Regions from separate parts of the Streptomyces sp. NPDC058812 genome, predicted to be linked through region 2. Evidence: predicted binding sites of a transcription regulator. Region 2 holds the regulator's gene; each other region holds the start of a gene.
The links. The regulator HrcA, encoded in region 2, represses chaperone genes, less so after heat shock. The targets are predictions, from matches to a motif close to TTNGCACTCNGNNNNNCNGAGTGCNAA.
Positions count from the first base shown of each region.

Region 1 (2,264 bases), on a different contig from region 2:
GTCCACGATCGTGGTCTCGTCCTTGGTGATGACGACCTTGCGCGCGCTGCCCAGGAGGTCGAGCGTGGCGTTCTCCAGCTTGAGGCCGACCTCCTCGGAGATGACCTCACCGCCCGTGAGGATGCCGATGTCCTGGAGCATCGCCTTGCGGCGGTCGCCGAAGCCCGGGGCCTTGACGGCGACGGACTTGAAGGTGCCGCGGATCTTGTTGACGACCAGGGTCGACAGGGCCTCGCCCTCGACGTCCTCGGCGATGATCAGCAGCGGCTTGCCCGACTGCATGACCTTCTCCAGGAGCGGCAGCAGGTCCTTGACGTTGCCGATCTTGGAGTTGGCGATCAGGATGTACGGGTCGTCGAGCGACGCCTCCATACGCTCCATGTCGGTGGCGAAGTACGCCGAGATGTAGCCCTTGTCGAAGCGCATACCCTCGGTGAGCTCCAGCTCCAGACCGAAGGTCTGGGACTCCTCGACGGTGATGACGCCTTCCTTGCCGACCTTGTCCATGGCCTCGGCGATGAGCTCGCCGATCTGGGTGTCGGCGGCGGAGATGGAGGCCGTGGAGGCGATCTGCTCCTTGGTCTCGACGTCCTTCGCCTGCTCCAGCAGGGCGGCGGAGACGGCCTCGACGGCCTTCTCGATGCCGCGCTTCAGGGCCATCGGGTTGGCACCGGCGGCGACGTTGCGCAGGCCTTCCTTGACCAGGGCCTGGGCGAGAACGGTCGCGGTGGTCGTACCGTCACCGGCGACGTCGTCCGTCTTCTTGGCGACTTCCTTGACCAGCTCGGCGCCGATCTTCTCGTACGGGTCCTCGAGTTCGATCTCCTTGGCGATGGAGACACCATCGTTGGTGATCGTGGGGGCGCCCCACTTCTTCTCGAGGACGACGTTGCGGCCCTTGGGGCCGAGCGTCACCTTGACGGCGTCCGCGAGCTGGTTCATGCCGCGCTCGAGGCCGCGCCGTGCCTCCTCGTCGAACGCGATGATCTTGGCCATGTGAAGTGGTCCCTCCAGGACTGGGGGTGATTCCTTCGGACCGCGCCCGCGCCCGCGACGGACGGCTCGCCGGCCTCGTGGTTCCTTCCCCACCCGGCCTGCGGGCCTCACCGACCCGGTCCTTCGTTGTCACTCTCACCTTCAGAGTGCTAACGCAATGATTAGCACTCGACCCTGCCGAGTGCAAGCGCCTCTCGGGGATCGGCGCGGGTTCGGGGCAGACCGAAGGGCCCGCACCCCGTGGGGTGCGGGCCCTTCGGAGAAGACCGCTGACTTGCCGTGGTCGCGCGTCTCAGGCGCTGAGGCGAACCATGTCGGCCTGCGGGCCCTTCTGACCCTGCGAGATCTCGAACTCGACCCGCTGGCCTTCTTCGAGGGTGCGGTAGCCGTCCATCTGAATCGCGCTGTAGTGGACGAAAACATCCGCACCACCGTCGACCGCGATGAAGCCGTACCCCTTCTCCGCGTTGAACCACTTGACGGTGCCCTGAGCCATGCCTAACTCCCCTATTACTGGCCCTTGCACAGATCCGCACTTCGCGGACCCGGGTCAGACCTCACCCCCCACGACTGGGGGCGTGCGCCGGAACGCGTCGACCGCGGCTGAATGTATCTGTCCAACTGCCGTCTGCAACAGGTCAATCGGACGAGAAATCTGGACGTACCTGGTCCGGAATGTGGCGAGAATTCGCCTGAATTCGGGTCAAGTCGGGGCACACAAAGAGAACAAAAGCCGCGAAATACGCCCACACTTTGGCTACATCTTGTCGGGCCGGCGGCAGGAATTCAGGGTTCCCGACCTTCCGATCGGGAGCGCGTTCCCCAACCCTACCGCGCTCAACCACATGGAATTGCCCCCTCCGCTTCTCTTACGGAGGGGGCAATTCGTTGAACTGAGCGTTACCGCGATTACCAGAGGTAACGAGGGGCGGGTCAGCCGCCGGCGACCGCCGGGATGATGGAGACGCCGGCGCCCTCCGGGGTCGCGGTCTCCAGGCCCTGCTCGAAGCGGACGTCGTCGTCGTTGACGTAGACGTTGACGAAGCGACGCAGCTTGCCCTGGTCGTCCAGGACACGGGCGGCGATACCGGTGTGGTTCTTCTCCAGGTCGGCGATGACCTCACCGAGGTTCGCGCCGTCGGCGGCGACCTCGGCCTTGCCGCCGGTGTAGGTGCGCAGGATGGTCGGGATGCGAACGGTCACGCTCATGCGAGGCCAGCCTCTCGGAAGGAGTCCAGGTTCGGGCGGATGGTGGCGGTGAGGCCGGT
Region 1 is NZ_JBHYOB010000003.1:395,470-397,733, forward strand. Features, by position in the region: gene groL (chaperonin GroEL) at 1-996, opposite strand, end outside; gene ACFW48_RS08685 (cold-shock protein) at 1,289-1,492, opposite strand; gene ACFW48_RS08690 (MoaD/ThiS family protein) at 1,930-2,205, opposite strand; gene thrC (threonine synthase) at 2,202-2,264, opposite strand, start outside.
Region 1: a site for HrcA is predicted at 1,158-1,184, ahead of groL (chaperonin GroEL). Genes of this name have one in related genera too.

Region 2 (2,264 bases):
CGGCGGGTGCGCGAGCGCGGCCCGCGCTGCGACGCCGTACCGAAGAACGCGTCCATGATGTCCGAGAAGTTCCCGAAGCCACCCGCGCCGAAGCCGCCCGCGCCACCGCCGGCGGCCTGCGAGAGGGGGTCGCCCCCGAGGTCGTAGACCTGCTTCTTCTGCGGGTCCGACAGCACCTCGTAGGCGGCGTTGATCTCCTTGAACCGCTCCTGGGTCTTCGGATCGGGGTTGACGTCCGGGTGCAGCTCGCGGGCGAGCCTCCGGAACGCCTTCTTGATCTCGTCCTGGGAAGCGTCGCGGCGCACGCCGAGTACGGCGTAGTAGTCCGTGGCCACCTACGACTCCGCCAGGATCTGTCCGACGTACCGTGCCACTGCGCGTACCGCTCCCATCGTTCCCGGGTAGTCCATGCGGGTCGGTCCGACCACGCCGAGCTTGGCAACCGCCTCGCCGCCCGAACCGTAGCCCACCGACACGACGGACGTGGAGTTGAGTCCTTCGTGGGCGTTCTCATGACCGATACGGACGGTCACGCCCGGATCCTTCGCCTCGCCGAGCAGCTTGAGGAGCACGACCTGCTCCTCCAGCGCCTCGAGGACGGGTCGGATCACCAAGGGGAAGTCGTGCCCGAAGCGGGTCAGATTGGCGGTGCCGCCGATCATCAACCGCTCCTCGTTCTCCTCGACCAGCGTCTCCAGGAGAGTGGAGAGCACGGTGGAGACCGTACCGCGGTCCTCGGCCCCGAAGGCCTCCGCCAGATCTTCCACCAGGCTCGGCACGTCCGAGAAACGGCGCCCGGCGACCCGGCTGTTGAGCCGCGCGCGCAGGTCCGCGACGGACGCCTCGCCGAACGGCGCCGGGCAGTCGACCATCCGCTGCTCGACCCGGCCGGTGTCCGTGATCAGCACGAGCATCAGCCGCGCGGGCGCCAGGGAGAGCAACTCCACGTGCCGCACGGTCGAGCGGGTCAGCGACGGATACTGCACGACGGCGACCTGCCGGGTCAGCTGCGCGAGCAGCCGCACCGTGCGGGCCACCACGTCGTCGAGGTCGACGGCGCCCTCCAGGAAGTTCTGGATGGCGCGCCGCTCGGGCGGGGTCATCGGCTTGACGCCGGCCAGCTTGTCGACGAAGAGCCGGTAGCCCTTGTCGGTCGGGATGCGCCCGGCGCTGGTGTGCGGCTGGGCGATGAACCCCTCGTCCTCCAGGGCCGCCATGTCATTGCGCACGGTGGCCGGGGAGACGCCGAGGTTGTGCCGCTCGGTGAGCGCCTTGGAGCCGACCGGCTCCTCGGTGCCGACGTAGTCCTGGACGATGGCGCGCAGCACCTGCAGCCTGCGTTCACTGAGCACTCGCGCACACCTCCCGAAGTCGTCCGCCGGCGTCTTGCCTGTCGTCGCCTGTCTCACGGTCCGTCCCTGGCACTCACGGCGTGCGAGTGCCAGACTTCCCCGGCCCAGTGTACGGCCGTGGGGTACGCCCCCGGCAAGGCCGGGGCCGCGCCGCCGTGAACGGAGGTGTCGCGGCGCTAGCGTCGTCGTCGTGACGGTGACTTGGGAAGACCTGGGATGGGAGCGCGTCGCGGCCGGGGTGGGCCGGCGCCGGCTGCCGGTGTGGGACTGCACCGCGGGGCTGGTCGTCGGCGCCGGCGCGGCGCTGGTGGTGGACGCGGGGTCGAGCCTCGGCGAGGGCGCCCGGTTGCGCGCGGGGGCGCAGGAACTCGCCGGTCACCGTGTGACACATCTCGCGCTGACCCACCCGCACTTCGACCACGTCCTCGGCGCCGCCGCGTTCGCGGGCGCGGAGGTCTACGGCGCGGTGGGCACGGAGGCGGTGTTCGCGCGGGGCGGACACGGGCGGGAGGCGCTGCGCTCGGAGGCGGTGGCGGAGGGGCTGGACGCGCGGCTGGCGGAGGAGGCGGTCGACGCGCTGGTCCGCGTCCGCCACGAGGTCTGCGGCGAGTGGACGCTCGACCTGGGCGGCGGCCGACAGGTGCTGCTCGCCAACGTGGGCCCCGGGCACACCGGGCACGACCTCGCGGTGCTGGTGCCGGGCGACCCGGAGGTCGTCTTCTGCGGCGACCTGGTCGAGGAGTCCGGTGAGCCGCAGGCGGGCCCCGACGCCGTGCCGTCGCACTGGCCCGCCGCCCTGGACCGGCTGCTCGACCTGGGCGGTGAGGACGCGCTGTACGTGCCCGGTCACGGGGCGGTGGTGGACGCGGCGTTCGTCCGCGCCCAACGGGACGCGCTGGCCGCGCGGTTCGG
Region 2 is NZ_JBHYOB010000001.1:356,878-359,141, forward strand. Features, by position in the region: gene dnaJ (molecular chaperone DnaJ) at 1-335, opposite strand, end outside; gene hrcA (heat-inducible transcriptional repressor HrcA) at 336-1,352, opposite strand; gene ACFW48_RS01675 (MBL fold metallo-hydrolase) at 1,543-2,264, shown strand, end outside.

Region 3 (2,264 bases), on a different contig from region 2:
CGACGTTCTTCAGGCCCTCGCGGACCAGCGCCTGGGCCAGCACGGTGGCGGTGGTGGTGCCGTCACCCGCGATGTCGTTGGTCTTGGTCGCCACCTCCTTCACCAGCTGGGCGCCGAGGTTCTCGTACGGGTCCTCGATCTCGACCTCGCGGGCGATCGTGACACCGTCGTTGGTGATGGTCGGGGCGCCGAACTTCTTGTCGATGACGACGTTGCGGCCCTTGGGGCCGATCGTCACCTTCACCGTGTCGGCGAGCTTGTTGACGCCGCGCTCGAGGGCGCGACGGGCGTCCTCGTCGAACTTCAGGATCTTCGCCATGGGAGCGTGAGCCCTCTCGGAAATCTTGGGGTTAAACGGCACTGCGCCCCGGGCGCCCGGCTTCATATCGATTGCGGGGGCCAGGGGCGCAGCAGTAAAGCAAGGTGCTTCGGTGCTTCGGTGAACTACTTCTCGACGATCGCGAGCACGTCGCGGGCCGAGAGGACGAGGTACTCCTCGCCGTTGTACTTCACCTCGGTGCCGCCGTACTTGCTGTAGAGCACGACGTCGCCGACGCTGACGTCGAGCGGAAGACGGTTGCCGTCCTCGAAGCGGCCCGGGCCAACGGCCAGGACGACGCCCTCCTGGGGCTTCTCCTTGGCGGTGTCCGGAATGACCAGGCCCGAAGCCGTGGTCTGCTCGGCGTCGAGCGGCTGGACCACGATGCGGTCCTCGAGCGGCTTGATGGCAACCTTGGAGCTGGTGGTCGTCACGATCCGACCTCCCCCTTCGGAGATCTCACGGGGTTAACTGTCTGAGGTGGCGACCAGGTGGATCCGTCGTCGCGGGTGCCGGACCTGCCCGTCGCGTAGTTGGCACTCTCCAGTGGGGAGTGCCAAGGCCGAGACTATGACCGCGATTAGCACTCGGTCAAGCGGAGTGCCAATGCCGGCGGCGCGTCGGGGGTATTTCAGTGAACGCCGGGCCGGGTGGCGCACCCCGCGTCGGCGCGGAACCCGCCGGGTACGGCCGCCCCCAGACCCCGGCTTTCGGCCTGAACGGCCTCGCCCTCAAACGCCGGACGGGCTGACTTGTCCACCCGGCGTCAGAGGTAGTCCCCCAGGCGGCCCGCCCTCAGCCCCTGCTCCTCGATCGTCTCCAGCAGACGTTCCGTGCGGGTGCTCAGGCCCAGGCCCGTCGGGTGGTCCGGGTCGACGGACACGATGTCGCCGGGGTGGAGGCGGTGCTCGCCGCGGGTGTAGCTCAGGCCGCCGTCGGCGTTCAGGGTCGCCCGCCACAGGACGACCGTCGCGATACCGCAGTCGGCGGCGGCGCGCAGGGTCGTGGGGTCGTACGTGCCGTAGGGCGGGCGGAAGAGGTGGGGGCGGACGCCGAAGCGGGACCTGAGCTTGGTCTGCTGGCCGCAGATCTCGGCGCGCTGGCCGGCGTAGGGCAGTCCGCGCAGGGAGCGGTGGTCCAGGGTGTGGTTCTGCAGGCTCGCGCCGACCGAGCGGAGCCGGGCGAAGTGGCCGTACGCGGGTCCGGCGACGTTGTCGGTGAGGAACAGGGTGACGGGGAGCCGCCGTTCGCGGACCAGGTCGGCGAAGTGCGGGTCCCGCTCGGCGCTGTCGTCGAAGGTGAGGAAGACGACCCGGTCCGTGGTGCGGACGTGGTCCACGACGGGCGGCAGGTTCTGCCCCCGGTCGCTGCCCTGAGCGGGCTCTCCCGCCGCCGGCTGCTGCGCGGGGCCGGCGAACTGGGCGCAGCCGGTGAGCAGTACGGCTGCCAGGGCGGCCCCGGCCGGCCGGAACCGCCCGCGCCTCACAGGTAGTCCTCCAACCGGGCCACGGCGTATCCCTCGGCGGTGACCTTGTCGAGGAACTCGCGGACCATGTCGCGCATGGTGCCGCCCCAGTCGTCCTCGCCCCGGAAGTGGGTGAGGACGATGTCGCCGGGGTGGATCTCCCGGTCCCACTCGCGGTAGTCCCAGTGGTCGGCGAAGACCTCCTCGTTCCAGATCGGGGCGTACTCGATGCCGCAGGCCTTGGCGGCGCGCAGGGTGTCGCGGTTGTAGTTGCCGTAGGGCGGGCGGAAGAGGGTGGGGCGCTTGCCGTAGCGCTTCTCGATCACGTCCTGCATGCCGCAGATCTCGCGCTTCTGCTCGGCGTAGGACAGGCCGGGCAGGTAAGGGTGGTGGAGGGTGTGGTTGTTGAGGGTGACGCCCCGGTCCTGCATCTTCTTGAAGTAGCCGTAGTCCTCCTTCGCCAGGTAGTCGCTGAGGAAG
Region 3 is NZ_JBHYOB010000004.1:127,644-129,907, forward strand. Features, by position in the region: gene groL (chaperonin GroEL) at 1-319, opposite strand, end outside; gene groES (co-chaperone GroES) at 445-753, opposite strand; gene ACFW48_RS10060 (polysaccharide deacetylase family protein) at 1,086-1,805, opposite strand; gene ACFW48_RS10065 (polysaccharide deacetylase family protein) at 1,802-2,264, opposite strand, start outside.
Region 3: a site for HrcA is predicted at 900-926, ahead of groES (co-chaperone GroES). Genes of this name have one in related genera too.